2 regions of the Micromonospora sp. CA-269861 genome follow, and region 2 is predicted to be linked to the other one. Evidence: riboswitches for the same ligand, from Rfam matches in the RefSeq annotation. Region 2 holds a riboswitch; the other holds the start of a gene.
What was found. Region 2 has a riboswitch for ZMP and ZTP ahead of ACQP0U_RS15080 (glycine hydroxymethyltransferase). Riboswitches for the same ligand answer to the same signal wherever they lie in the genome.
Positions count from the first base shown of each region.

Region 1: it holds a riboswitch for ZMP and ZTP, as region 2 does, so the genes downstream of both, ACQP0U_RS07760 (bifunctional 5,10-methylenetetrahydrofolate dehydrogenase/5,10-methenyltetrahydrofolate cyclohydrolase) here and ACQP0U_RS15080 (glycine hydroxymethyltransferase) in region 2, are expected to answer to the same signal.

Region 1 is NZ_CP192014.1:1,680,347-1,694,570, forward strand. It holds gene ACQP0U_RS07705 (NAD-dependent malic enzyme) at 1-408, opposite strand, end outside; gene hflX (GTPase HflX) at 592-2,046, shown strand; partial or broken gene ACQP0U_RS07715 (hypothetical protein) at 2,097-3,832, shown strand; gene lexA (transcriptional repressor LexA) at 3,906-4,691, opposite strand; gene nrdR (transcriptional regulator NrdR) at 5,231-5,731, shown strand; gene ACQP0U_RS07730 (vitamin B12-dependent ribonucleotide reductase) at 5,764-8,670, shown strand; gene ACQP0U_RS07735 (serine/threonine-protein kinase) at 9,344-10,378, shown strand; gene ACQP0U_RS07740 (DUF397 domain-containing protein) at 10,475-10,663, opposite strand; gene ACQP0U_RS07745 (helix-turn-helix domain-containing protein) at 10,674-11,525, opposite strand; gene ACQP0U_RS07750 (hypothetical protein) at 11,837-12,016, shown strand; gene ACQP0U_RS07755 (hypothetical protein) at 12,013-12,231, shown strand; gene ACQP0U_RS07760 (bifunctional 5,10-methylenetetrahydrofolate dehydrogenase/5,10-methenyltetrahydrofolate cyclohydrolase) at 12,333-13,232, opposite strand; ZMP/ZTP riboswitch at 13,246-13,327, opposite strand; gene ACQP0U_RS07765 (NIPSNAP family protein) at 13,425-13,736, opposite strand; gene ACQP0U_RS07770 (RNA polymerase sigma factor) at 13,837-14,224, shown strand, end outside.
Region 2 is NZ_CP192014.1:3,237,537-3,251,760, reverse strand. It holds gene ACQP0U_RS15110 (alpha-ketoacid dehydrogenase subunit beta) at 1-780, opposite strand, end outside; gene pdhA (pyruvate dehydrogenase (acetyl-transferring) E1 component subunit alpha) at 777-1,943, opposite strand; gene ACQP0U_RS15100 (Lrp/AsnC family transcriptional regulator) at 2,049-2,555, shown strand; gene ACQP0U_RS15095 (DNA polymerase domain-containing protein) at 2,566-3,537, opposite strand; gene ACQP0U_RS15090 (histidine phosphatase family protein) at 3,648-4,379, shown strand; gene ACQP0U_RS15085 (NAD(P)H-hydrate dehydratase) at 4,363-5,232, shown strand; ZMP/ZTP riboswitch at 5,314-5,403, shown strand; gene ACQP0U_RS15080 (glycine hydroxymethyltransferase) at 5,423-6,859, shown strand; gene ACQP0U_RS15075 (hypothetical protein) at 6,939-7,199, opposite strand; gene ACQP0U_RS15070 (PLP-dependent aminotransferase family protein) at 7,267-8,517, opposite strand; gene ACQP0U_RS15065 (alpha-hydroxy acid oxidase) at 8,596-9,702, opposite strand; gene ACQP0U_RS15060 (alpha/beta hydrolase) at 9,695-10,639, opposite strand; gene ACQP0U_RS15055 (cytochrome P450) at 10,647-11,858, opposite strand; gene ACQP0U_RS15050 (SGNH/GDSL hydrolase family protein) at 11,926-13,203, opposite strand; gene ACQP0U_RS15045 (AMP-binding protein) at 13,518-14,224, shown strand, end outside.

The DNA.
Region 1 (14,224 bases), 1.6 Mb from region 2:
TCGCCGGGCGTCGGCCGGGTTCTCGGCGATCGCCATGCAGACCCGGGCCACCCCCGGGGTGTACGCCCGGGACAGCTCGTCGCGGTTGCGCAGCGCGACCTTCGAGGTCACCTCGATCTTGCCGCCCAGGTGCAGGAGGAACGTCCGGTCGGACACCTTGCGCACGTCCACGCCGTCCAGGGCGGTCAGCGCGTCGACCACCTGGTCGGCGTGGCCCGCGTCGGCGGTGTCGCAGGTCAGGTCGACGATCACGTGGGTCGGGTCCGAGTCCACCACGTCCAGCGCCGTGACGATCGCCCCGGCCTCGCCGACCGAGGTGGTGAGCCGGCCGATCGAGGAGGCGTCCGCGGTCACGGCGATCCGGATGGTGATCGAAAATCCGGCGCTCGGCAGTCGGGTGATGGCCACGGGATCCCTCCGTAACGGCTGTGCGGCCGATTGGCCGCCGCCCGCATTTCTACCGGGTTGTCGCGGCCGACCAGCATTCGCCCCCACTTTTGGCGACCTTTGCCATGGGCATATAGCAGGTGCGTTCGGCGTTGCGTCATGTCAGGATTACGTTCTACTTATCAAATCGGACAGGAGAACCGCTTGCGAGACCAGGAGAGCTTTGTCCCCGTCGAGGACGAGCTCGACGACGTCACCACTGGCGAGATGGAGCTGTCGGAGCGGCAGTCCCTCCGACGCGTCCCGGGCCTGTCAACCGAGCTCACCGACGTCACCGAGGTGGAATACCGCCAGCTGCGGCTGGAGCGGGTCGTCCTGGTGGGCGTCTGGACCGAAGGCACTGTCACCGACGCGGAAAACTCGCTGACCGAGCTTGCCGCGCTGGCCGAGACCGCCGGTTCGCAGGTGCTCGAAGGGCTCATCCAGCGTCGTACCCGACCCGACCCGGCCACCTACATCGGCCGCGGCAAGGTCGACGACCTCGGCGCGGTGGTGCTCTCCACCGGCGCCGACACGGTCATCTGTGACGGTGAGCTGTCCCCGTCGCAGCTGCGCAACCTGGAGCAGCGCACCAAGGTCAAGGTCGTCGACCGTACGGCGCTGATCCTCGACATCTTCGCTCAGCACGCCAAGAGCAAGGAAGGTAAGGCGCAGGTCGAGCTGGCCCAGCTCGAATACCTGCTGCCCCGACTGCGCGGTTGGGGTGAGACGCTCTCCCGGCAGACAGGTGGTTCCGGCCGGGGCGGCGGCGCCGGCGGCGGTGTGGGTGTCCGTGGTCCCGGTGAGACCAAGCTGGAGACCGACCGGCGGCGCATCCGGCACCGCATCTCGCGGCTGCGTCGCGAGATCAAGAGCATGAAGACGGTACGCGTGACCAAGCGCGCCCGGCGCTCCCGCAACGCCGTTCCCGCTGTCGCCATCGCCGGCTACACCAACGCCGGCAAGTCCAGCCTGCTCAACCGCCTGACCGGCGCGGGCGTGCTGGTGGAGAACGCGCTGTTCGCGACACTGGACCCGACGACCCGCAAGGCCACCGCCGCGGACGGCCGGCTCTACACCCTCTCCGACACTGTCGGCTTCGTCCGGCACCTGCCGCACCAGATCGTCGAGGCGTTCCGCTCGACGCTGGAGGAGGTCGCGGAGGCGGATCTGGTGGTGCACGTCGTCGACGGCACCCACCCGGATCCGGAGGAGCAGGTCCGGGCGGTCCACGCGGTGCTCGCCGAGGTGAGCGCGGACCGGCTCCCCGAGCTGTTGGTGGTCAACAAGACCGACGCGGCCGACGAGGACACTCTGCTGCGGCTCAAGCGGCTCTGGCCGGACGCGATCTTCGTGTCGGCGCACTCCGGGCGGGGCATCGACGGGCTGCGCGCGGCGATCGAGGAGCGGCTGCCGCGCCCGGCCGTGGAGGTCCGGGCCGTGCTGCCGTACGACCGGGGTGACCTGGTGGCTCGGGCGCACCGCACGGGTGAGGTGCTCAGCACGTCGCACCTGCCGGAGGGCACCCTGCTGCACGTTCGCGTCGGCGCGGAGCTGGCTGCGGAGCTGGCGGCGTTCGACGTGCAGCGGCAGGGGCAGGCGGCCGGCAGCCGCTCCTGAGCGGCCACGGCGTCATCCACTGGAAACGCGCGGCATGCGACACTGGCCGAATGCGCCGCGTTGTTTCCTCGGTCACGGTTGCCCTCGGCCTGCTTGGGGCAACCGTGGCGCTCGCCGGAGTCGCCGCAGCGGCTCCCGCCCCTGGGCCGTCCGAGCCGCCCGCAGCCAAGCCTGGCCAGAAGCGGTGCACGATCGCCGACGAGCGCCTGCGGGAGCTGTCCGGGCTTGTCGCCACCAAGAGTGGCTACATCGTCATCAACGACAGCACCGAGGACTCGGCACGCAAGCGGGTGTTCTTCCTCGACAGCAAGTGCAAGATCTCGAAGGAGCCGGTCCGCTACTCGGGGCAGGGTCCGTTCGACACCGAGGATCTCGCCCTCTCCAAGAACGGCAGCACCCTCTGGATCGCCGACACCGGTGACAACCCCGACTCGAAGGAGCGCCGCAGCCGCATCGCGCTCTGGTCGATGCCGGTCACCGGCGCCAAGCAGCCGACGCTGCACCGGCTCTCCTACCCCGAGGCGAAACCGCACGACGCCGAGGCGCTGCTGATCGGTGACGACGGAAAACCGCTGATCATCACCAAGGTGACCAGTGGCAAGGCCGAGATCTACACGCCGTCGGCGGCGCTGAAGAGCGGCGACACCGACCCGGTGCCGATGCGTAAGGCCGGCGAGATCACGCTGCCGAAGACCCAGACGGAGAACACCCTCAACACGTTCGGCCGGATCGCCATCACCGGCGCGTCCCGGGCACCGGACGGCTCCCGGGTGGTCCTGCGCACCTACGCGGACGCCTTCGAGTTCGACGTGACCGATGGCGACATCGTGGGCGCGCTCACCACCGGCAAGCCGCGGGTGACGCCGCTGGCCGACCCGTTCGGCGAGGCCATCAGCTACACCCCGGACGGTAAGTCGTTCCTCACCGTCTCCGACGCGGGCCGGTTCGCCGAGGATGATCCGCTCGACATCCTCGGCTACGCCCCGTCCACTTCGACTGCCGTGCCGCTGGCCGAGGAGGAGGGCGGCAAGCCGGCCGCCTCGCAATCCTGGACCGCCGGGCTCAGCCTCGACGACATCACGTACCTGGTTGGGGCGGTCGGGCTGATCGGCCTGCTGTTGGTCGCCGCCGGCATCTTCGGCATCGTTCGCGCCCGTCGTCGGCCGCCGACCGCTGACGCGTCCGACACGTCGGGCCCGGACGGCGATCCGTTCGATTCGCGCGCGGGACGTGCCGTGGACGGGTTCCCGGCCGAAGACGACCGGCGGGGTGGTGTCTACGGGGGCGGCGCGCCGGCCGGCGGTGCGGTCTACGGCGGTGGCGCCGGTCGCGGTGGCCCGGCCCCGGCGGGTGGCGCGGGTCGCGGTGGTCCGGCCCCGGCGGGTGGTGCCGTGTACGGCGGCGGCCGGCCGGCCCCGGCCGACGGTGGTTACGGTGCGCCACGCCCGGACGGCGGCGGTGCCGGCGTGTACGGCGGCGGCGGACGCCCCCGGCCGGTGGCGGCGGTCGTCCCCAGGGAGGTGGCGGTCGTCCCCCGGCTGGTGGTCGTCCGCAAGGTGGCGGTGGTCGTCCGCAGGGCGGAGGCGGTGGTCGTCCCGGCGGCGGTGTGTACGGCGGCGACGGCGGTCAGCCCGGGGCCGGTCGTGCGGAGCCGCCCCGGCGCGGTGGGCAGGAGCCCGACTACCGGGGTCAGCGACCCGGCCGCCGACGCGACGACGACGCGCCCGTCGACCCGTACGGGCAGTATCCCGGGGGCGGTCGCGGTCACCGGGGCGACCGTTACTGATCGGCGCTGAAGCGCTCACCCGCCCCTGACGAGCGGTGCGGGTGAGCGCCGTCGGCACCCACCCGCCGATCGGTCAGATCCGGCGTAGCACTGCCACGACCCGGCCCATGATGGTGGCGTCATCGCCGGGGATCGGGTCGAAGGCCGGGTTCTGCGGCATCAGCCAGACGTGCCCGTCGCGCCGCCGGTAGGTCTTCACTGTCGCCTCGCCGTCGAGCATGGCGGCCACGATCTCGCCGGAGTCGGCGGTCGGCTGCTGCCGAACGACCACCCAGTCGCCGTCGCAGATTGCCGCGTCGAGCATCGAGTCGCCCTTGACCTGGAGCATGAAGACCTCGCCCTCACCCACCAGCTCGCGGGGGAGCGGGAAGATGTCCTCCACCGCCTGCTCGGCGAGGATCGGCCCACCGGCGGCGATCCGACCGAGCATCGGCACGTACGCCGGGGTCGGCCGCTGTGCCCTCGACAGCTCGTCGTCGATCGCCTCGCTGGGAGCGCGGACGTCCACAGCGCGCGGCCGGTTCGGGTCGCGGCGCAGGAAGCCCTTCTTCTCCAGCTCCTTGAGCTGGTAGGCGACGCTGGACGGCGACACCAGGCCGACCGCCTCGCCGATTTCCCGGACGCTCGGCGGGTAGCCGTGCCGTTCCACCCAGTTGCGGATGAACTCCAGGATGCGGCGCTGGCGGGCGGTCAGGTCGACGGTCGCCGGGTCGGGGAAGGCGCTGACCACCGGGGTGACCTGGCGCACGGCGGGCTGACCCGTTCGGCTGCGGGCGGCGCTGCGGCGTCGGGTGGCCGGCGGGCCCGCCTCGGTGATCTGCTGCGGGCTCTTCGGCCGGCTGGCCCGGTCCTCGGTCACGTCCGTCCTCCCTGGTCGGCGCTGGGTGCCTCGTCGGCTCGTGGTGCGTGCGGTGGTGCCACGTTGTTCATGACCGTATAGGTGAGATCAGTCATTTTCAAACATCTGTACGACCTCTCACCGGCGTGTCGGGGTGAAAAAGCACTCCGGTCGTACGGATGTTCTGATAAATGGTACGTCAGGTAGCACTGGTGTTCGATCGTCGACCGTTTTCCGGCCGGGTCCGGCCTGCTGGCCGGTAACCCGGGCGGGGTCGTGGCGTTGGGGTCTTCGGGCGTTGTGCGGGGCGCGGATGACCGGATGGTCCGTGACGCGCCGGACACGCCGGCCAACTTGACCCGGCTTCCGCGGCGACATACGGTCGACCCCTAGATGTAGTAGTGACACGGGCGTAAGTTGCCTACAGGTTGGGTCTGACTACCGACCGCACTCCCGTAACGTCGATCACGGCGGGCGTCATCCGAGGATGGCACCGTCGCGGTCAGCGTGTCCGGGGGTGTCCGGTGTGCTCGCAGTTGATCATTTTTAGGAGGTGGGAGATGCGGTGTCCGTACTGCCGGCACGCTGACTCCCGGGTGGTCGACTCGCGGGAGGCCGACGACGGCCAGCTCATCCGACGGCGACGGTCCTGCCCGGAGTGCGGCAAGCGGTTCACCACCGTCGAGGAGGCGGTCCTCGCGGTCGTCAAGCGCAGCGGGGTGACCGAGCCGTTCAGTCGCACGAAGATCATCGGCGGGGTGCGTAAAGCGTGCCAGGGCCGGCCGGTGGACGACGACTCACTCGCGCTGCTCGCGCAGCGGGTGGAGGAGACCGTCCGGGCCAAGGGGGCCGCCGAGATCCCCAGTCACGACGTGGGCCTGGCGATCCTGGGCCCGCTGCGCGACCTGGACGAGATCGCCTACCTGCGGTTCGCCAGCGTCTACCGCTCGTTCGACTCGCTCGCCGACTTCGAGCGCGAGATCGACACGTTGCGGGCCGCGGCGCGAGCCCGGGAGCAGGGCCGGGCCGATGCGGTTGAGGCCGCCGGCCGTACCAGTTGAGTCTTCACAGTTTTTCGAGAGATTGGCGCGCGGTGGGTGACCGCGCAGACGAGGGGGGCGACGGCGTGACAACTAGCCGTTCACGTAACAAGGCAGGCGCGGGGCTGAAGATCGACCGGGTGTGGACGACGGAGGGGGTCCACCCGTACGACGAGGTCTCCTGGGAGCGCCGTGACGTCGTGATGACGAACTGGCGGGACGGCTCGATCAACTTCGAGCAGCGCGGGGTGGAGTTCCCGGAGTCGTGGAGCGTCAACGCGGCCAACATCGTCACCACCAAGTACTTCCGGGGAGCGGTGGGGACCCCGGAGCGGGAGTGGTCGCTCAAGCAGCTGATCGACCGGGTGGTCACCACCTACCGCACCGCGGGTGAGGAGTACGGCTACTTCGCCAGCCCGGCCGACGCCGAGGTCTTCGCGCACGAGCTGACCTGGATGCTGCTGAACCAGGTGTTCAGCTTCAACTCGCCGGTCTGGTTCAACGTCGGTACGCCGTCGCCGCAGCAGGTCAGCGCCTGCTTCATCCTGGCCGTCGACGACTCGATGGACTCGATCCTCGACTGGTACAAGGAGGAGGGGCTGATCTTCAAGGGCGGCTCCGGCTCCGGGGTCAACCTGTCGCGGATCCGCTCGTCCCGTGAGCTGCTCTCCTCCGGCGGCACCGCCTCCGGCCCGGTCAGCTTCATGCGCGGCGCGGACGCCTCGGCCGGCACCATCAAGTCCGGTGGCGCGACCCGCCGCGCGGCCAAGATGGTCATCATCGACGTCGACCACCCGGACATCGAGGAGTTCGTGGTCACGAAGGCGCGCGAGGAGGACAAGATCCGCGCGCTGCGGGACGCCGGCTTCGACATGGACCTCGGCGGCTCCGACATCGTCAGCGTCCAGTACCAGAACGCCAACAACTCGGTCCGGGTCTCCGACGAGTTCATGTCGGCGGTGGAGAACGGTAAGGGCTTCGACCTGCGCGGCCGGCTGGACGGCTCGGTGATCGACACCGTCGACGCCAAGAAGCTGTTCCGCACGATCTCCCAGGCCGCCTGGGAGTGCGCCGACCCGGGCCTGCAGTACGACGACACGATCAACGACTGGCACACCTGCCCGGAGACCGGGCGGATCACCGCGTCGAACCCGTGCTCGGAGTACCTGCACCTGGACAACTCCTCGTGCAACCTGGCGTCGCTCAACCTGATGAAGTTCCTCCGCGCCGACGGTGGCTTCGAGGTGGAGAAGTTCGTCAAGTCCGTCGAGTTCGTCATCACCGCGATGGACATCTCGATCTGCTTCGCCGACTTCCCGACCGAGAAGATCGGCGAGACGTCCCGTGCCTACCGGCAGCTCGGCATCGGCTACGCCAACCTGGGCGCCCTGCTGATGGCCACCGGCCTGCCGTACGACTCGGACCAGGGCCGCTCGGTCGCCGCGTCGATCACCTCCCTGATGACCGGCACCGCCTACCGCCGCTCGGCCGAGCTGGCCGGCGTCGTCGGCCCGTACGACGGCTACGCCCGCAACGCCGAGCCGCACAAGCGGGTCATGCGCAAGCACGCCGCCGCCAACGACGAGATCAAGCCGACCAGCCCGGTGGCCACCGCGATCGTCCGTGAGGCGACCAAGCAGTGGACCCAGGGCAACAAGATCGGTGACAAGTTCGGTTGGCGCAACGCGCAGGCGAGCGTCCTCGCCCCGACCGGCACGATCGGCTTCATGATGGACTGCGACACGACCGGCGTGGAGCCGGACCTGGCGCTCGTCAAGTTCAAGAAGCTTGTCGGCGGCGGATCGATGCAGATCGTCAACCAGACGGTGCCGCGCGCCCTGCGCAGCCTCGGCTACCCCGAGGAGCAGGTCGAGGCGATCGTCGAGCACATCGCCGACCACGGTCACGTGGTGGACGCCCCGGGCCTCAAGCCGGAGCACTACGCGGTCTTCGACTGCGCCATGGGGGAGCGGACGATCGCCCCGATGGGTCACGTGCGGATGATGGCGGCCATCCAGCCGTTCGTCTCCGGCGCCATCTCCAAGACGGTCAACATGCCGGAAGCGGCCACCGTCGAGGACGTCGAGAAGATCTACTTCGAGGGCTGGAAGCTCGGCCTCAAGGCGCTGGCGATCTACCGCGACAACTGCAAGGTCGGTCAGCCGCTCTCGGTGGCCAAGTCCAACAAGGCCACCGAGACGGCCGCCGTCGAGACCGCAGCGGCCGCGCCGGCCGCGGTCGAGAAGGTCATCGAGTACCGGCCGGTGCGTAAGCGCCTGCCAAAGAAGCGCCCGTCCGAGACGGTCAGCTTCTCCGTCGGTGGCGCCGAGGGCTACCTGACCGCGTCTTCCTACCCGGACGACGGCCTCGGTGAGGTCTTCCTGAAGATGTCCAAGCAGGGCTCGACCCTGGCCGGCGTGATGGACGCCTTCTCGGTGGCCATCAGCATCGGTCTGCAGTACGGCGTGCCGCTGGAGACGTTTGTCAGCAAGTTCACCAACATGCGCTTCGAGCCGGCCGGCATGACCGACGACCCGGACGTGCGGATGGCGGCCTCGGTGATGGACTACATCTTCCGTCGCCTGGCGCTGGACTTCCTGCCCTACGAGCGCCGCGCCGAGCTGGGCATCTTCACCGCCTCGGAGCGGGCCGCGCAGCTGCGGGCCGAGGCCGACGCGGAGGCCGCAGCGGCGGTGGGCGCAGAGCTCACCGTGATGGCGTCCTCGGCGCCGGTGGAGACCCCGGCCAAGCCGGAGGCGCTCGCCCAGCCGGCCCAGGAGATGGCCGACGTGGCCGCCGCCAAGCCGGCTCCGAGCGTGGGCTCCAGCACCGAACTGCTGGAGGCCGTGATCGGCAAGGCCGCCGACGCGCCGCTCTGCTTCACCTGCGGTACGAAGATGCGCCCGGCCGGTAGCTGCTACGTCTGCGAGGGCTGCGGCTCCACCAGCGGCTGCAGCTGACGTACGCGAAACGAGCCCCGGGCGTTGACACGCTCGGGGCTCGTAGGCCGGGAAGCTGACCATTTGTAGTACTACGCGTCGTTGCTTCTGATGGCTGACTATGCGGCTTGACTAAGTGGCTATGGGATCCCGGATTGTCGCGCGTTGGCTCATTTCTGACATTGGCAATGCAAGGTCTACTGCAGTGGCCCGAGACGTTCCAGGATCTGGCGGAGGTGACCGTGAGGGTGTTGGGATTGAGAGGCGCGAGGGACAAGCTGATGTGGGCATTGGTCGAGGGGCCATGCCGGCAGGACGCCCTGGTTAAAGACCATGCCACTGTTTCGGCGCCTGCAGGGGACCGAGGTGCGCAGTTGGTGTGGGTGCGTAAGGAGGTGCTTGAGCTCCTCGATCGCTGGACGCCGGAGGTCGTGGCGGTCCGTGTGGCAGACCCAGGCGGCCAGGCAAACAGCCTTCCCCGAGCTGAGGTCGAAGGCGTGATCCAGGAGGCGTTAGCCTTCCGTGGAGTGCGATGCCGTCGGCTTTATAGTGCGAGCGTTCGAGCGGCTTACTCAGCAAAGAACGGCTCTGAGTTGAAGATCGCTCTTGCGGCAATCCCGGCTACTGCCTCGACCCCGGCGAGCCGCATTGAGCCGGTCGCATCTGCGCTATGTGAGCTGCCTGCCAAGCGCTCATGACGACTTTCGAACGTATACGCCACCTCGGCGGTGGTCACTTCGGTGAAGTCTGGCTTGAACGCGATAGGGCGCTGGACCGACTTTGTGCCGCCAAGTATCTCCATCGGAGCGATCAGCTCGGCCCTCGCGATGCCTTCGTTGAGGCGCAGGCGATGGTCTTAGCTGAGCACGACAACGTCGTGAAGATTTATTCTGCAGACCTGGCAGACGGTGTTCCAGTGATTCGGATGGAATACCTGCCTGGCGGCAGTATTCAGGACCTATATGCCGGCACGCCGCTGCCTGTCTCGGTGGCTGTTGCGGCTATCGAGGACGCCTCTAGAGGGTTGGAATACTTGCACATCCGTGGCTGGCTGCATCGTGATATTAAGCCCGCGAATCTGATGCTGACGGCGAGCGGTCAAGTGAAGGTCTCCGACTTTGGGCTGGCCTGTAGTATAGGCGAGGCGGCTGAGGCTCCAGTTGGATACATTGCCCATCTGCCCCCCGAGTCTATGGCGGACAATGGCTACATCGACGATGTGGCCGGTGATATATACGCGATGGGAGTCACGCTCTATCGCTTGCTCAATGGTGATCAGTCGCTCGACGTCGAGGTTAGTACCACCGCAGACCTTGCGACCCTCATCGAAAGGGGCAAATTCCCTCGACGTGATGAATTCCTTCCTCACGTTCATCAGGGGCTGCGACGAGTTGTCCGCAAGGCCTTGCACGTCGATCCATCACGCCGATACGCCTCTGCGAGTCAACTCCGTCATGCGCTCGAAGTGTCGCGACCCTGCGTGTCCTGGACGCAAGTCTATACTGACGGCGGTCAAGGCTGGGATGGCGCGATGATAGATGGATCAGCAATGTGGCGAGCGCGCTTGAGCCTCACCCGCCGTCACCGTCACTCATTCCGGCTTGAGCGCTGCGGACTCGGTGGCACGTATCGTTCCCGTGGAGCTGACGCAGGCGAGTTCAACGACCGCGGTGAGGCGATGCGCCATGCAACAGAGATTCTCGGGCGGGTCGCATCGCAAGGACGCTAGCTGGCGTCAAGCGACACCGTCGCGCCGCTTCTCATCTGCTCGTTAGCTGACGTTCTCCAGAGCTGGCCACGCCCTCGTCCCCGCCCGTGCGAATGATCAATCTTGGATGCCGGCTCGAACCCGCAGAACCGTCAAGAAGACGCACCAAGCACTCTGATGGAATGAAAGTGCGGGACCGTTCGGATCCTTGCTGTCTCGGATCTGTACCAAGCCTTCGACATGCCTTGCTTCGACGCAGGCACCGTTGCTGCCGCTGCGGGTGCTCTTGCGCCACTGCGAGTCCACCGCACGTCTCCTACACCTCGCGCCTCGCGCTCCGGATCTCCTCGATCATGGCGGCCGAGTCGGTAGGTGACATGGCCGCAGCGCGCAGACTGTTGAACACCACCGTACAACGCCTCACGTCTTCACCTTCCGCGTAGAGGTCACCGGTGAGGCCCTCGATGTAGACCACGCTGGGTCCATCGGCGAAGTTAAGGATGTGGAAGCTCGTCAACATCGAGGCGTAGGCACCCTCGCGGAACGGGATCACCTGGAGGGTGACGTTCCAGCGCTTGCTGGCGTCGACCAGGGCGGTGAGCTGTGCGGCCATGACGGCCGCTCCGCCGATCTGACGGTGAAGGACCGCCTCGTCGAGCACTGCGACGAGTCGTAGCTTGCCGGAGGCGATCAGCTCCTGCCGCTGCATCCGCACCGTGACCCGTCGCTCCACGGCCTCTGGCGATGGCTCGAAGGCGTCTTCGCTGGTCATCGCTCGGGCATAGTCGGCGGTCTGGAGCAACCCCGGGACCACCAATGTCTCGAAGTTCTGCACCTCCTCGGCCGCCGACTCCAAGCCGATGTACTGGCGATACGACGATGGCAGATCGCCGTACTTCGCCCACCAGCCGCGCTGCTTTCCGGTCTTTGCCATCGACAGGAGCGTGTTGCGCAGCTCGGCATCGGCAACGCCGTACCGGTCGAGTAGGGCGTTGAGCGCTGGTGCCTTGATGCCCACGCGTCCGGCCTCGATGCGCCGGAGCGTGCTCGCCGAGACCTCGATGACGTCGGCGGCCTGCTCGGCCGTCACGCTGGCCTCTTCGCGCGCCCGACGGAGCTGTGCGCCGAGCTGGAAGCGAACGAAGGTCGGACTCTCCATGGCGGTCATTGTGCCGCTAGCGCCCCGCCGCAGGATCACCGAACACGCCCATGCCTTCTGAGGGGCCTTCGTTGACTATCCAAAAATGCGTGCGCAAGATGAGCGTGCAGTCCGCTGGATCGGCAGGGAGGTCCAATGATGGGTCGGGTGCCGTACGACGACTACCTGCTGGCGGTGGCGCTGACCCTGGCTCGGCGGCATCGGCCGGTCTGGTCATGGCAGCGGTGGCGGTGGATCTGCCGATGCGGGGCGGAGTTGCCATGCCGAGCCCGGCATCGCATCCCGATCCGGCGGGGGCATTGGCCAGGGGAGGAGCAGGAGTGATCGAGGATCAGGTCGGACGAGTCCTGTCCGTGCACCTGCCCGGCGTCGACGGCCTGTGCGCTGGCTGCCGCTGGTGGTGGACGCGGCTGTCTCCGTACCCCTGTTATCAGGCGGAATGGGCGGCCCGCTGGCACGCCCGGTCGGCCACCCGGCGCTTCCTGGATGGTCTGCCGTGACCACCCACGGTCCGGTCCTTCCGGTGTGGACCTGCGGCGGCTGCGCCGCGCCCTGGCCCTGCCGGACCCGGCGTACCGAGCTGCGTGCCGAGTTCGAGGGCGCACCTGTGTCGTTGGCCCTCTACATGGGGTCCTACCTGGTCTGGGCGGCCGAGGATCTGACCTGGGTGCCCGCCGGGCTGCTGCACCGGCGTTTCCTGGGCTGGGTCCGGTGAACCTCGTCGGTGGGACGCGCAGTTGTCTCGATCACTTGATGCTGAGTAGCTGTCGACGGTCCGTTCTGACTACTCAGCATCAAGTGATCTCGGCGACCGGGCTACTGGCTCGCGCGCTCGGCGGCGCGTACGGCGTTGCGGAACAGCATCGCGACGGTGGTCGGGCCGACCCCGCCGACCCGGGGCGTGATGGCGCCGGCGACCTCGGCGCACGCTTCGTCCACGTCCGGCAGGAGACGCCGGCCCTCGTAGCGGACGCCGGCGCCGATGACGACGGCGCCGGGCTTGACGTGCTCGGGCTGCACGATCCCGGGTACGCCGGCGGCGGCGACGAGGATGTCGGCGCGGCGGGTGTAGCGGGCCCAGTCGGGCACCCCGGTGTGGACGACGGTGACGGCGGCGTTGGCGGTCGGGCGCTTCTGGGCGAGCAGCATCGCCAGGGGCCGGCCCAGGGTGGCGCCCCGGCCGAGGATGACGACCTCGCGACCGGCGACGGGGATCTCGTAGTACGCCAGGAGGGCTTCGATGCCGGCGGGGGTGCAGGGCAGCGGGCCGGGCAGGCCGACGGCGAGACGTCCCATGTTGAGCGGGTGCATACCGTCGACGTCCTTGTCGGGGTCGATGGTCTGCAGCGCCGCGTCGTAGTCCAGATGCCCCGGCACGGGGTACTGCACGAGCAGCCCGTGGACGGCCGGATCATCGTTGAATCGGGCGATGGCCTGGTGCAGCTCGGCCTGGGTGACGGTGGCGGGCAGGTGTACGTGCGGGGAGTCGAACCCGAGCGCTGCGGCCTGGCGCTGCTTGATGGCGATGTATCCGGCGCTGGCGTCGTCGTCGCCCACGAGCATGGTGGCGAGGCTCGGCGTGATCCCGCGGCTGCGTAGGCGGGCGGCTGCGGCGGCGGTCTCGGCCAGGACGGCTTCGGCCACGGGTGCGCCCGGCAGGAGTCGGGCCGCGCCCGACGGGGTGTGGTTTTCGACGGATTCGCTGGTCGTGGTCATGACGGTTCCTCGACGCAGGCGCCCAGGCGGTCGACGCCCGCGAGAGGCTCCCCGATGGTTTAACCATCCCCGTGCCGCCAGTCGCCGGTTCTTCGATAATGCCGCATCACCAGGGCGGTTGCCCAACCGGACCAGCAGCGCAGGGCAGACCCGCACCGGGGGGATGGTGCCGTCGACGGAGCCGGGTGGGGTTCAGTCAGTCGGCAGGAGCGGGCGCATGAACGTTCGTTCGTAGCGCACGACACAACCCGAGCTGTCGCGGATGCTGTCTGCCGCGACGAACTCCGGGTCCTTGCCGAACCGTGCGCGGTAACGCTCGTAGGCCGCCAGGCTCTCGAAGCTGAACAGCGCCTCGGCCTTGTCGCTGGCGCCCTCGGCGGGCAGGAAGTAACCGTGGTGCACACCACCGTGCTTGGCCACCAGCCGCATCCATGCTCGGGCGAAGTCTTCGAACGCCTCGATCTGCGTGGGATCGATGGTGTAGTGCACGACGCAGGTGATCATGACGTCACCCTACGCACCGGCGTTCGTGTCGGACGGATCGGTAACACTCGCGCTCCGCCTGACGAAGAAGGGGTGTGAAGGCTACGAGAGAGGACGGCCTGTGAATGAGCCGAGCCGAGCCGATGACGACATCTCCGGCATCGGAGCCGATCCGGTGGCCTTCGAGGTCTTCTACCGGCGGCACCTGGAGTCGGTGGGCCGGTTCGTGGCGCGGCGGGTCGACGACCCGCACCTCGCCGCCGACCTCACCGCCGACGTGTTCCTGGCGGTGATCGAGTCGGCGGCCGGCTACCGGCCGGACCGGGGTAGCCAGATCGGCTGGCTGTACGGGGTGGCCCGCAACGTCATCGGCGACGAGCGGCGTCGGGCGGCCCAACGGCTGCGGGTGACCGGCCGGCTGGCCGGACGACGGGATCTGGGCCCCGATGACATCGCCCGCATCGAGGAGCGGATCGACGCCGAGTCGGCGGCCCGCCGCACCCACCGAG
Region 2 (14,224 bases):
CTGGATCACCACGCACCGGCCGGTACGCCGGACCGAGGCGGTGATGGTGGCGTCGTCGAACGGCACGATCGTGCGTACGTCGACGACCTCCAGGTCCCACCCCTCCTCCCGGGCGGCTTCGGCGGCCTCGAGCGCGACCGGCACCGCCGGCCCGTACGCCACCAGGGTGGCGTCGCGTCCGGGCCGGCGCACCACGGCCCGGCCGAACGGCGCGGTGCGGACCGGAAGCTGCGCCTCGTCGCTGGCGAAGTAGAGCTTCTTGGGCTCCATGAAGACCACCGGGTCGGGGTCGTCGATCGCCTCGCGCAGCAGCGAGTACGCGTCCTCGACGGTCGCCGGGGTGACCACCTTCAGGCCGGGGGTGTGCGCGTAGTACGCCTCGGACGAGTCGCAGTGGTGCTCGACCCCGCCGATCCCGCCCGCGTACGGCACGCGGATGACGATCGGCACGCTCAGCGCGCCCCGGGTGCGGTTGCGCAGCTTCGCCACGTGCGAGGCGATCTGTTCGAACGCCGGGTACGCGAACGCGTCGAACTGCATCTCGACGACCGGGCGGAGGCCGGACATGGCCAGGCCGACGGCGAAGCCGACGATGCCGGCCTCGGCGAGGGGGGTGTCGAAGCAGCGGTTCTCGCCGAAGCGGGCCTGGAGGCCGTCGGTGATCCGGAAGACGCCGCCGAGCGCGCCGACGTCCTCACCGAAGACGACGACCCGGTCGTCGGCGGCGAGCGCGTCGGCGAGCGCGGCGTTGAGCGCCTTCGCCATGGTGGTGGCCATCAGGCGTCGCCCTCCTCGGCGTGGGCGGCGGCCAGCTCGGCGCGGACCTGCTCGCGCTGTTCGATCAGCTGCGGGGTGGGCTCGGCGTAGACGTGGTCGAAGAGGCTCAGCGGGTCGACGGTGGGCTGCTCGTTCATCCGGGTCCGCAGGTCCGCCGCGTACGCCTCGGCCTGCTCGGCGATCTCGGCGACCGCCGCGTCGTCGAGCACACCGCGGGCCCGCAGGTAGGTCTCCAGCCGGACGACCGGGTCCCGGTCCCGCCAGGCGTCGACCTCGGCGCCGTCGCGGTAGCGGGTGGCGTCGTCGGCGTTGGTGTGCGGCTCCATCCGGTAGGTGTGCGCCTCGACCAGGAACGGTCCCTTGCCGGCCCGGGCGTGGGCGACCGCGCGGGTGAGCACGGCGAGCACGGCGACCGGGTCGTTGCCGTCGACCTGCTCGCTGGGTACGCCGTAGCCGACGCCCTTGTAGGCCAGCGACGGCGCGGCGGTCTGCCGCGACAGCGGGACGCTGATCGCGTACCTGTTGTTCTGCACGAAGTAGACCACCGGCGCCTTGAACACGGCGGCGAAGTTGATGCCCTCGTGGAAGTCGCCCTCGCTGGTGGCGCCGTCGCCGATGAAGGCCAGCGCCACGGTGTCGCGACCCTGGTACGCCTCGCCGTGCGCCAACCCGGCGGCGTGCACGCACTGGGTGGCGAGCGGGGTGCACTGCGGGGCGGTGCGTACCTCGGTCGGGTCGTAGCCGCAGTGCCAGTCGCCGCGCAGCAGGGTGAGCACCTCGACCGGGTCGATGCCCCGGGCAACCAGCGCCATCGACTCGCGGTAGGTGGGGAAGACCCAGTCGGTGTCGCGGACCGCGAGGACCGCGCCGACCTGGCAGGCCTCCTGACCTCGCGAGGACGGGTAGACGGCGAGCCGGCCCTGCTTGGTCAGGGCGGTCGCCTGGGTGTCGAAGCGGCGGCCGAGCACCATCCGGCGGTACAGCTCGCGCAGCACCTCGGCGGGTGGTTCGGGGTAGTCGGCGCGGGCGGGCAGCGGCGTGCCGTTCTCGGCGAGCAGGCGGACCGGCTCGGCGTCCGGCAGCAACGAGCGCGCCGGGTCGGGCGGGGTGACCGTTCGACGGGTGCGCGGGGATGCCCTGCGGACCGCCTGGGGAGTGGTCGTCACGGCGGAACCTCCTGGGACGTGTGGTGAGCCTATGCTTCCGCTTGTGGATGATTGACTCAAGATCGACACGGAAGGCGGGACGGTTGGCATGCGGAGGGCCGCTCAGTGAGCCAGGAGACCGCCGACGAAGCAGGCGGGGGCGCGGGATCGGGACGATCGGCCCGAGCCCTGGACGAGGTCGACCGGCGGATCCTCGACGAGCTGGTCCGCGACGGCCGGACGTCGGTGCGCACCCTCGCCGAACGCATCCACATCTCCCGCACCAACGCGTACGCGCGGGTGGAGCGGTTGCTCCGCGACGGGGTGATCACCGGCTTCCGGGCCCAGGTGGCGCCCGAGGCAGCCGGGCTGGGCACGTCGGCGTACATCGCCCTGACCATCGAGCAGAACACCTGGCGGGAGGTGTCGGCCGAGCTGGCCCGGGTGCGCTACATCGAGCACGCCGCGCTGCTCGGCGGTGACCACGACGTGCTCGCGCTGGTGCGCGCACCGGACAACGCCGCGCTGCGCGACGTGGTGCTGGGCCGGGTGCAGAGCATCCCCGGGGTGCTGTCCACCCGCACCTGGCTGGTCTTCGAGGAGTTCGACGGGGCCGGCAGCCCCTGGGCGTGACCGCCGGCGCTCAGCGCTCCGGCGGTGCCTCCAGCCCGTCGCGGTCAGCCAGCTCCAGCAGCGGTTCCAGCGAGTGCCGGTCACCGTCCAGGCCGGCGTGCGGGTCGCCGCGCTCGGCGAACCGGGCCGGCATGCTGAGCACGTCGAAGTCCTCCGGGCGGACCTGGTCCAGCTCCGACCAGTCCAGCGGCGCGGAGACCAGCGCGGCCGGCGTCGGCCGGATCGAGTACGCCGAGGTCACCGTGTGGTCCCGGGCCATCTGGTTGTAGTCGACGAAGACCGGCCGGTCCCGCTGTTCGCGCCACCAGGTGGTGGTGACCAGATCCGGCAGCCGGCGCTGCATCTCCCGGCCCAGCGCGAGCACCGCCCGACGGCAGTCACCGAAGCTCCACCTCGGCTCGATCGACAGGTAGACGTGCAGACCCCGACCGCCGGTGGTCTTCGGGTAGCCGGTCATGCCCAGCTCGGCGAGGAACGCCCGCACCTCGTGCGCCACCGGCACCACCTGCTCGAAGCCGACGCCGGGCATCGGGTCCAGGTCGATGCGCAGCTGGTCGGGGCGTTCCACGTCGGCGGCGGTGACCGGCCACGGGTGGAACCGCAGGGTGCCCAGGTTGGCGGCCCAGATGACCACGGCCAACTCGCTCGGCGCGACCTCGTCGGCGGTACGGCCACTGGGGAAGGTGATGTGCGCGGTCCGCACCCACTCGGGCGCGCCCGCCGGAAGCCGCTTCTGGTAGAACGCGTCGCCCCGGTTGGTCTGCCGGGTGGCGATCGTCGCGCCCTCGAAGACACCGCGGGGCCAGCGTTCCAGCATGGTCGGCCGATCCCGCAGCGCGCGCAGGATGCCGTCACCCACCGCCAGGAAGTAGCGGACCACGTCCAGCTTGGTCAGCCCACGCTCCGGAAAGTACGGCTTGTCGGGGCTGGAGACGCGGACCAGCCGCTCCCCCACCTGGATCTCCTCCGCCGCCGTGGCCACGCCACCGAGGGTACGACCTGCGCCCCTGCCCGGATGCCCACCGAGCGGACATCGGCATGGCGGATCGTCGGACACGGTTACCGTTGGCGGCGCCCGGGTAGGGGGGCCGCATGGCGGAACTGGCAACCCTCTGGATCGTCCGGCACGGCGAGAGCACCGCGAACGTCGCGGCGACGCACGCCGAGGCGGCGGGCGCGGAGCTGATCGACCTCACCCACCGCGACGCCGACGTGCCGCTCTCCGCGACCGGCGAGGACCAGGCCCGGGCGACCGGCCGTTGGCTGGCTGAGCTGGCGGACGCGAAGCGCCCGGACGTGGCGGTGGTGTCGCCGTACCTGCGCGCGGTGCAGACCTCGCGGCTGGCGCTGGCCGGCACCGACATTCCGGTCCACCGCGACGAGCGGCTGCGCGACCGGGAGCTGGGCATCCTCGACGGGCTGACCGGGCACGGGGTGCGGCGACGCTACCCGGACGAGGCCGACCGTCGGCAACGGTTGGGCAAGTTCTACTACCGGCCGCCGGGCGGTGAGTCCTGGACGGATGTCGCGTTGCGGCTGCGGACGCTGCTGGGCGACCTGCGCCGTGACCACGAGGGTTGTCGAGTGCTGCTCTTCGGTCACGACGCGCTGGTCTTCCTGCTCCGCTATCTGGTGGAAGGGTTGACCGAGGACGAGCTGATGGCGCTCACCCGGCAGGAGGTGATCGCCAACTGCTCGATCACCGAGTGGTCGGCGGATGCCGAGGACCGCCTGACGCTCACCGCTTTCAACGATGTCGCGCACCTGCGTCAGCAGGGCGCCCAGCCGACCAGGGAGGACGAGATCCATGCCGAGCCGGTCTGAGGTGAAGGTGATCACGCCGGGGTTGCTGCGGGACTGGGCGCTGCCGGTGCCGGTCGGTGGGAAGGAGAGCCGGGGCACCGTGCTGGTGGTCGGCGGTTCCCGATTCACGCCGGGCGCGGTGCTGCTCGCCGGGGTGGCCGCGCTGCGCGCGGGCGCCGGGGTGCTCCAGCTCGCCGCCGCCGAGTCCACGGCCGCCGCGCTGAGCATCCAGGTGCCCGAGGCGCTGGTGGTCGGTCTGCCGGAGACCGCCGACGGCGCGGTGGCCGCCGACCGGGACGGCCAGCTCGGTGACCTGGTCGCGCAGGCCGACGTGGTGACGCTCGGCCCCGGTCTGAAGGCGATCGACGAGACCAACCGGCTGCTGGGCCTGGTCCTGGAGGCGGCCCGTCCGGACACGTCGCTGGTGCTCGACGCGTACGCCCTCGGTGCGCTCAGCCACGCGCCGGACCTGCTGGTCGGCTCGGGGCGACCGGTGGTGCTCACCCCCAACGTCACCGAGGCCGGGCACCTGCTCGGTCGGGACCCGGGCGACGACCTGGACGCCGAGGCGGCCGAGTTGGCCGCCCGGTACGACGCGGTCGTGTCGCTGTACGGGCACGTGGCCGCCCCGGACGGTCGCGGTTGGCGGGAGGAGAGCGGCGACGCCGGGCTGGGTACCTCCGGCAGCGGGGACGTGCTCGCCGGGTTGCTGGCGGGGCTGCTGTCCCGGGGCGCCGACCCGGCGCAGGCCGCCTGCTGGGGTTCGTTCGCGCACTCGGTGAGTGGCCAGCGGCTGATCCCCCGCTACGGCCGGATCGGTTTTCTGGCTCGGGAGCTGCTCGACGAGATCCCCCGCACGCTGGCCATGGTCTGATCGGGTCCGGGTCCTTCGTCGAACCTCGGCGGAGCTCTGCTGGAGGGCGAACCGAAGGGCCGGGCCCGGCCCGGTAGGATCGGCCCGGGCCGTTACTGGCGCGTGGGGATGGAGAACCATCGGGGAGCGGCCTCGTCACGTGGACGTTTGCCGAGCGCCTGGGCCTTCCCGCACGTCTGTTGGAGGTCGCATGTCCCGCAACGCCGAGTCCACCGCATTCCGGAGCGCCCTTGAGGTGATCCGGGCTGTCGAGCCGCGGGTCGCCGACGCCATCGGCGCCGAGCTGACCGACCAGCGGGAGTCACTGAAGCTGATCGCCAGCGAGAACTACGCCTCCCCGGCGACCCTGCTGGCCATGGGCAACTGGTTCAGCGACAAGTACGCCGAGGGCACCGTCGGCCGCCGCTTCTACGCCGGTTGCCAGAACGTCGACACCGTCGAGGCGCTCGCCGCCGAGCACGCCCGGGAGCTGTTCGGCGCCGCGCACGCGTACGTGCAGCCGCACTCGGGCATCGACGCCAACCTGGTCGCCTTCTGGGCGGTGCTTGCCGACCGGGTGGAGTCCCCCGCCCTGAAGAAGGCCCAGGTCCGCCAGGTCAACGACCTCACCGAGGCCGACTGGTTCGCGCTGCGCCGCGAGCTGGGCAACCAGCGGATGCTCGGCATGTCGCTGGACGCCGGCGGCCACCTCACCCACGGTTTCCGGCCGAACATCTCCGGCAAGATGTTCGACCAGCGCAGCTACGGCACCGACCCGGCGACCGGCCTGATCGACTACGACCGGGTGGCCGAGGCGGCCCGCGAGTTCAAGCCGCTGATCCTGGTGGGCGGCTACTCGGCGTACCCCCGGAAGGTGAACTTCCGGATCCTGCGCGAGATCGCCGACTCGGTCGGTGCGACCTTCATGGTCGACATGGCGCACTTCGCGGGCCTGGTGGCCGGCAAGGTGTTCACCGGCGACTTCGACCCGGTGCCGCACGCGCACATCGTCACGACCACCACGCACAAGTCGTTGCGCGGGCCGCGCGGCGGCATGGTGCTCTGCCAGCCGGAGCTGGCCGACCAGGTGGACCGGGGCTGCCCGATGGTGCTCGGCGGTCCGCTGCCGCACGTCATGGCCGCGAAGGCGGTCGCGCTCGCCGAGGCCCGCCGGCCCGACTTCGCCGACTACGCCCAGCGGATCGTGGACAACTCGCAGGCGCTCGCCGAGGGGCTGCTGCGCCGCGGCGCGACGCTGGTCACCGGTGGCACCGACAACCACCTGGTGCTGATCGACGTGTCCGGCTACGGGCTCACCGGCCGGCAGGCCGAGCAGGCACTGCTCGACTCGGGCATCGTCACCAACCGCAACTCGGTCCCGCAGGACCCGAACGGGGCCTGGTACACGTCCGGGATCCGGATCGGCACCCCGGCGCTGACCACCCGGGGCCTCGGCACCGCCGAGATGGACCAGACCGCCGAGCTGATCCACACCGTGTTGACCCAGACCACCGCCGGCGCGAACGCCGACGGCACGCCGTCGAAGGCGAAGTACACGCTGGACCCCGGCCTGGCCGACAAGGTCGCCCGCCAGGCCACCGACCTGCTGGCCACGTACCCCCTCTACCCCGGCATCGACCTGAGCTGAGCGGCGGTACCACTGACGGCAACGTCACCCCGGCACTCATTCGAGTGCCGGGGGTCGGGCCGTCGCGGGCCGGTGGCGATCAGGCCATGGGTCGCTTCAGGTGGTAGCGGTGGACCTCGGTGCTGCCCTGGACGTTGTTGACGTCCTCGGCGGCGGAGACGAGCTCCCACCCCTCCCGGCCGGCGCGGTTGAGGTGCGCGATGGCGGTGTCGCCGAAGGCCGTGATGTCCTTGCGTGACCCGTCCGGCGCGTACCAGACGAACGAGACGTGAAAATTGCGGCCCTGTCCCTGATAGCGACGGACGAGCAGGGCGTACTCCCAGGCAACCATGCGGCTTATTATGACCGTCCACCCAGGACGGCGACACGCGGGTCGTCGCGCATTGCCATCCGATGAACGCGGTGTGTCAACCCGCCCGGCGCGTCAGCTCGTCGGTGATCAGCGCCGCGAGCCGATCCAGCCCGACGTCGATCTGCTCCGGCGTGACAGCACTGACCGACAACCGCAACGCGCAGACCGGCGCGGTGTCGTCGTAGAAATGCGCCATCGGCGTCCACAGCACCCCGTGGTCACGGGCCGAGCGGTCCAGCAGCGCGTCGTCGACCGGGAACGGCACGGTCACCACCACGAAGAACCCGCCGGCCGGCACCGTCCAGCGCACCGCCGGCTGGTCCGGCTGGTCGGGGAAGCGCCGGGTCAGGCCGGCCACCAGGTGGCGCAGATTCCGGGTGTACGCGGACCGCTCCCGGTTGTTCGCGGCCACCAGGCTGCATCCGTGTTCGAGCAGCCGACCGCCGATCACCGCCTGCGCGATCGGCGACGTGTTCACCGTGACCATGCTCTTGATCATGGCCAGCTGGTCGGCGAGCGGGCCGACCCGCCCGTCCGCACCGGCCACCCGCTGGTCGGCGACGACGTACCCGACCCGGGCGCCGGGGAGCACGGTCTTGGCGAACGAGCCGAGGTAGACGACCCGTCGCCCGGTGTCCAACGCCTTGAGGGTGGGCGGGCGCGGCCCGTCGTCGATGTGGAACAGCCCGTACGGGTTGTCCTCCAGCAGCAGCAGATCCTCCTGCGCGGCCAGGTCCAGCAGCCGTTGGCGGTGGGCGGTGTCGATGCTGACCCCGGAGGGGTTGGCGAAGTCCGGCATCAGGTAGCAGGCGCGCGGGCGTAGCCCCGCCGCCCGTGCCCGGCGGACCTGAGCGGCCAGGTCGGCCAGATCGACCCCGGCCGACCCACCGGCGACCGGCCACACCGGCAGGTCCACCAGCCGGGCCGCCCCGGTCAGCCCGACGTAGGTCGGGGCGACCGCGAGCAGCACATCCGTCGGCCCGGCCCGCAACGCCCGCAGCACCAGGAACATGGCCTCCTGGCAGCCGACGGTCACCACCACGTCCTCCGGGTCGACGGTGATCCCCTCGTCGACGGCGAGGTTGCGGGCGATCAGGTGGTGCACGATGCCCTTGGTCCGGCCGTACTGCAGCAGTAGCCGCCGGGCCTGCTCCGGTCGGTGCCCCAGGTCGTCCACGAGGTGCCGGTGGAAGGTGTCCAGGTGCCGGTGCACCGCCGCGAGGTCAAAGAACTCCTCGTACGGCCGGCCGGCCGCGAGGGACACCGCCGCCGGATAACGCTCGGACACCTCGTTGAGGAAGTTCATCGAGGTCAGCGCCGGATCGCCGAGCGCGGGGTGCAGGTCGGCGACGCTCAGGTCGACAGGTTCGGCGGCGTTCACCCCTCAACCACCCGCCCCGAGGGTGCGCAGCTCGCCGGCCGCCGCCACGTCGGCGCAGCCGGCCAGGGTGAGCGCGTCGGTCAACTCGGCGACGAGCAGGCCCAACGCGTCCCGGGCGGCCGCTTCGCCGCCGACCGCCAGCGCCCAGAGCAGCGGCCTGCCAACCAGCACCCCGGCCGCGCCCAGCGCCAGTGCCCGCAGCACGTCGGTGCCGCCCCGGATGCCGCTGTCCAGCAGCACCTGGCAGTCGTCACCGACCGCGTCGACGACCTCCGGCAGCATGGTGACGCTCGCCGGTGAGCCGTCCAGTTGCCGCCCGCCGTGGTTGGAGACGACCACCGCGTCCGCGCCGACCCGGACCGCCTCGGTCGCGTCGCGCGGGTCCAGCAGCCCCTTGACCACAAGCGGCAGGTCGACCTGCTCGCGCAGCCACGCCAGGTCCGTCCAGCGCAGGGCCGGCGCGAACGACGCGGCGGTGTGCGCGGCGATCGCGGACACCCCGGGAGCACCTGAGTGGGCCAGCGCGTCGCGACCGTCGGGGAGGTTCGCGGCGACCACGTCGGTCGGCAGCCGGAACGCGTTGCGCAGGTCCCGGGGACGCCGGCCGAGCACCGGGACGTCCACGGTGACCACCAGCGCCCGGCACCCGGCCGCGACGACCCGGTCCAGCAGGTCGCGGACGAGAGCCCGGTCGCGCAGCCAGTAGAGCTGGAACCAGACGTCCGCGCCCACCCCGGTGACCTGTTCGATGGGTGTGCTGCCCAGCGTGCTCGCCAGGTACGGGATCCCGGCCGCGCCGGCCGCCGCCGCCAGCCCCAGCTCCCCGTCCGGGTGCACCAGCCGCTGGTACGCCATCGGCGCCACCCCGACCGGCATGGCGTAACGACGGCCGAGTAGCTGGGTACCGAGGTCGACGGTGTCCACCCCGCGCAGCATCCGGGGCAGCACCGCGACCCGGTCCAGCGCGTGCCGGTTCGCGGCGAGGGTCACCTCGGACGCGCTGCCGCCGGCCAGGTAGTCCCACACGTCCGGCGACAGTAGTGCCCGGGCCCGCTCCGCGTAGTCGGCGAGCGACACGGCCGGCACGTCGGCCAGCATCCGCTCACCCATCGACCGGCCCGGCCGGCAGCCCGAAGCGCTCCCGGAGGAACGCCGCAGCGCTCTCCTGCGCCCGCCGCCCGTCGGTGAAGGTCCCCGGCATGGCGAAGAACCCGTGGATCATGCCCGGGTAGTGCTCCAGCCGGGTGGACACACCAGCGTCGCGCAGCCGCTCGGCGTACCGCTGCCCCTCGGCGCGCAGCGGGTCCAGTTCGGCGGTGATCACCAGCGCGGGCGGCAGCCCGGACAGGTCGTCGGCGAGCAGCGGCGAGGCCAGCGGATCCCGGGCGTGCGCCGGGTCGGCCAGGTAGTGCGTCCGGTACCAGGCGACCGAACGGCTGTTGAACAGCGCCGGGTCGTCGTCACCTGCCGGTTCGCCGCTCTGGTCGGTGTTCGGGTAGACCAGCAGTTGCGCGACGAGCGGGGGCCCGTCCGCGCGGCTGAGCAGGGTGACCGCGGCGGCCAGGTTCCCGCCGGCGCTGTCCCCACCCACCGCCAGCCGGGTTGGGTCCACGCCCAGCCGGTCGGCGTGCCGGGCGATCCACGAGGCTGCGCCGTGGCAGTCGTGCACCGCCGCCGGGAACGGGTGCTCCGGGGCGAGGCGGTAGCCGACGGTGATCACCTGACAGGGCACGGCGTTGGCCAGGCGCCGGCAGATGCCGTCGGCGGTGTCGATGCTGCCGAGCGTCCAGCCACCGCCGAAGAAGTACAGCAGGGTGGGCAGCGGACCCGACCCGCTCGGCCGGTACACCCGTACCGGCAGTTCCCCGGCGGGGCCGGGGATCCGCTCGTCGCGTACCTCGGTCACCGGCTCGACCGCGCCGCTGCCGGCGCGGATCGCGGCCAGGTCCGCGGCGCGCGCCTCGGGAAGGGTCTGCACGTACAGCGGCGGGGTGCCGGCCGCGGCACGGGCCGCCCGGTACGCCGCCACCTCCGGATGCACTGCCATGTCGCTCCTATCCGCCGGTGCTGACCAGCAACTTGTCGATGCCGCGCAGGAACAGGCTGCCGCTGTACGTCGGCGTTTCGGTGACCGTGAGCGCGGGGAACCTGGCGAACAACCGGGGCAGCGCGAGCCGACCCTCCAACCGCGACACCGCCGCGCCGAGGCAGAAGTGCAGACCCACACCGAAGGCCAGCGACGGAGGGCCGGGACGGGTCGCGTCGAAGGTGTCCGGGGCTGGGAAGCGGGCCGGGTCCCGATTGGCCGCCCCGATCATGATCAGCACGTTGTCGTCAGCGGCGACCGGCACGCCGTGCAGCACGGTGTCCGCCGGCGCGGCGCGGGCCAGGAAGTGCACCGGGCTCGCCAACCGCAGCACCTCGTCGACGCAGCCCTGCGCCAGCGTGGTGTCGGTGGGCAGCGCCGCGACCGTCTCCGGGTGGGCCAGCAGCAACGGCAGCCCGTTGCTGAACATGTAGACGGTGGTGACGAAGCTGGCGTTGAACAGCACGATCAAGTTGCTGATCAACTCCTCCTCGGTCAGCTCCACCTCGCCGGAGTCGAGCGCCTCGACCAACGCACTGAGCAGGTCGTCCCCGGGCACCCGGCGGCGGTGCCCGAGCAGGTCCCGGTAGAGGGCCCGCAACTCCTGCGCGGCGGTGTTGGCGGCGGCGAGGCGCTGCGGGGTCTTCCCCGCCACGTCCAGGAATTCGTCAATCCACTCCACCCGCTCGCGGTACCACGGCAACTCCGCCGCCGGGATACCGATGAACTCGGCCATCACCAGGGCCGGGATCGGGTACGCGAAGTCGGCCACGAAGTCGACCACGCCCTCCCCGGCGTCCGCCATCCGGTCCAGCAGTTCGTCGACCACCCGCAGGATCACCGGTTCCAGCGCGCCGAGCCGGCGCGGCGTGAAGGTGCGGGAGAAGACGTGCCGCATCCGGGTGTGATCGGGCGGGTTGACGAACATCATCGAGGTCTGGAAGGTCCGCAGGATCTCCTGCTCCTCCCAGCCCGGCGGCGGCTGTTTCGTCCACTCCGGATCGCGCAGCAGCGCGTCGACGAGGTCGTACCCGACCGCGACGGCGGCCACCGTACGGTGCTCGGCGCGCGTCGGCACCGCGCTGATCGGGCCGAGCCGGTGCAGGTCCGCGTACCACGGGTACGGATTCTGTCTGCCCTGTTCGCTGTACAGGCCGGTGAGTATCTCCTCCACGTCCACGGCCAACTCCTCCCCAGGATGTCGGTGGCCGGGGGCAGCGGGGATCGCCCGCCGCCCCCGGCCGATGTCACAGGTCGAGCAGCCGCAGCGGCACGGCGTCGGCCAGTGCCTGGTTTCCGGCGTCGTTCGGGTGGATGTGGTCTCCCGAGTCGTACGCGGGCAGCAGCTGGCTGGGCCGGGCCGGGTCGCGCAGCACCCGGTCGAAGTCGAGCAGACCGTCGAACTCCCGGCTGCCGCGCAGGTACGCGTTCACCGCCTGGCGGGTGGCCTCCTTCTGCGGCGTCCACACGCCCGGCGCGCCGTGCCCCTCGTACGGGGTCAGCGTGGCCACCAGGCTGGTCAGGCCGCGCTGCTGGAGCTGCTGGTTGATCTGCCGCAGGGTGCCGATGATCGCCTCGGGTGCGTCGTTCGACATCCAGATGTCGTTGATGCCCAGGTGGGTGACGACGGTACGCACCCCGGTCTGCGGAAAGACGTCCTCGTTGAGCCGGGCCGCCGCGTTCGGGCCGAGCTGGTAGTAGCCCGGGTAGTTGCCGTCGCCCGGCTCGGTGCCCTCATGGTTGAGCCGGTTGCCGGCCAGGCTCAGGTTGAGCACGCCCGGGGTGCGCTTGTCCGGCCGGTCGGCGAGCAGCCGGTCGGAGAGCAGGTCGGGCCAGCGCCGGTTGGCGTTGACGGTGCTGCCGTTGCCGTCACCGATCGAGTCGCTGAGCACGACGAGCGAGCCTGGGCTGCCCTTGCGCTGCACGTCGATGCCGGAGAGGAAGAACCAGCAGCAGGTGGGACGGGTGGTGAACCCGGTGCCCTCGGCCACCCCGGTCAGATCCCCCGCGCCGATGAAGTTGGCCTGCTGGGACTGCCCGTGGAACGTGGTCGGGCCGGTCGGCGTCGGGAAGTGCAGGGTGACCACCAGGTCACTGTCGTCCGCGACCGGGAAGGCCAACGGGTCGCTGAGCAGTTCCGCGCCCCGGTTCATGGTCGCCGTGGCGGCACCGGTGAAGGTCAGCGGGCGCACCGACGCCGCGACGATGTCGGAGAGGTCGTCGGGGGTCGCGGTGTTCGGCCGGGCGATGGTGGCGCGCCCGACGGTAACCGCCTGCTCGCCGTAGAGGTTGCTCAGGCGTACCCGTAGCGCCGGGCCGCCCACCGACACGTGCACGATCATCCGGACGCTCTGGTTGTTGAGGCCGGTGTTGGTCAACCCGACCGAGTTGCCCCGGGTGACCGCGGTGGCCCAACTGCCCGCCCACTCGGCGCGGTCGGGTCGGCCGGCGGCGGTGCCGGACGGACCGGCGCTGGCGACGACGGCGGGTGCGCCGACGACCAACAGCGCGGTCGCGGCGGCGATGACAGGCCATCTCTTCGGGGTTGCCGTTGCCATGGAACCTCCATCGTGTGGCAGCCCAGGGCCGTCCGCTGACGGCGCCCGCCTGGACGATGGTCCAGAAACCTAGCCGCCGCCGCTGACGGGCGTCAATCAACCTGATCGACGCCATCAAATGTCCGGCGGGTCGCTCGGATCGCCCGTCGGCACGGTTCCTACCAGCCGTTTCGCGCCTAGGCTTCCAGGCGGCGGCGGTGCGGTCGCCCAAGCGCGCCACCGTCGCGTCGTCACCGGGAGCTGCCCGGGGACCACCGCTTTTCTCAGATGGGGGCTGCCGGATGACTGACGGACCCGGGCACACGCCGACCTACGTGCACAGGGTGTTGGACCTCTTCGCCGAATTCGGCGACCGGGAGGCGTTGGTCGGCGCCGACCGGCGACTCACCTACACCGAGGCCGCCGCGCGGGTCCGGGCGATGGCCGCGACGTTGACCCGGCACGGCGTACGGCCCGGGTCGGCGGTGCTGGTGACCGTCGCGAACGCGGTGGAGGGTCCGCTGCTGCAGCTCGCCCTGCATCTGCTCGGTTGCCGGACGATGTGGGTCGCCCCGGTGACCGCGCGCCGGGAGGTCGACGAGTTCATCCGGTTGGCCCGCCCGGACGCCCTGGTCTACGACGCCCGGGACCGGGCCAGTCTGGGCCCGGAGCTGGCCGCGGCGCTGCCCGGCACACCGGTCTGCTGCCTGGGCGCGGGCGGTGCCGGCCCCGACCTCACCGCCGACACCGACGTGACGGACCTGCCGACGTCCGTGCCGGCGCCCGAGTCGTTCCTGCAGACCAGCGGCACCACCGGAAGCCCCAAGCTGGTGCACCACCGGGAGAGCTTCTACGCCCAGATCCTCACCCTGGCCGCCGACTTTCGCGCCGCCGGGTTCCCGTTGCTGCGGCACCTGTCGCACTCGCCGATGTGGCTGGCCAGCGGGCAGATCACCACGCTGTTCAACCTGTTCACCGGCGGGGTGCTGTTCCTGCGCGACGACTGGGA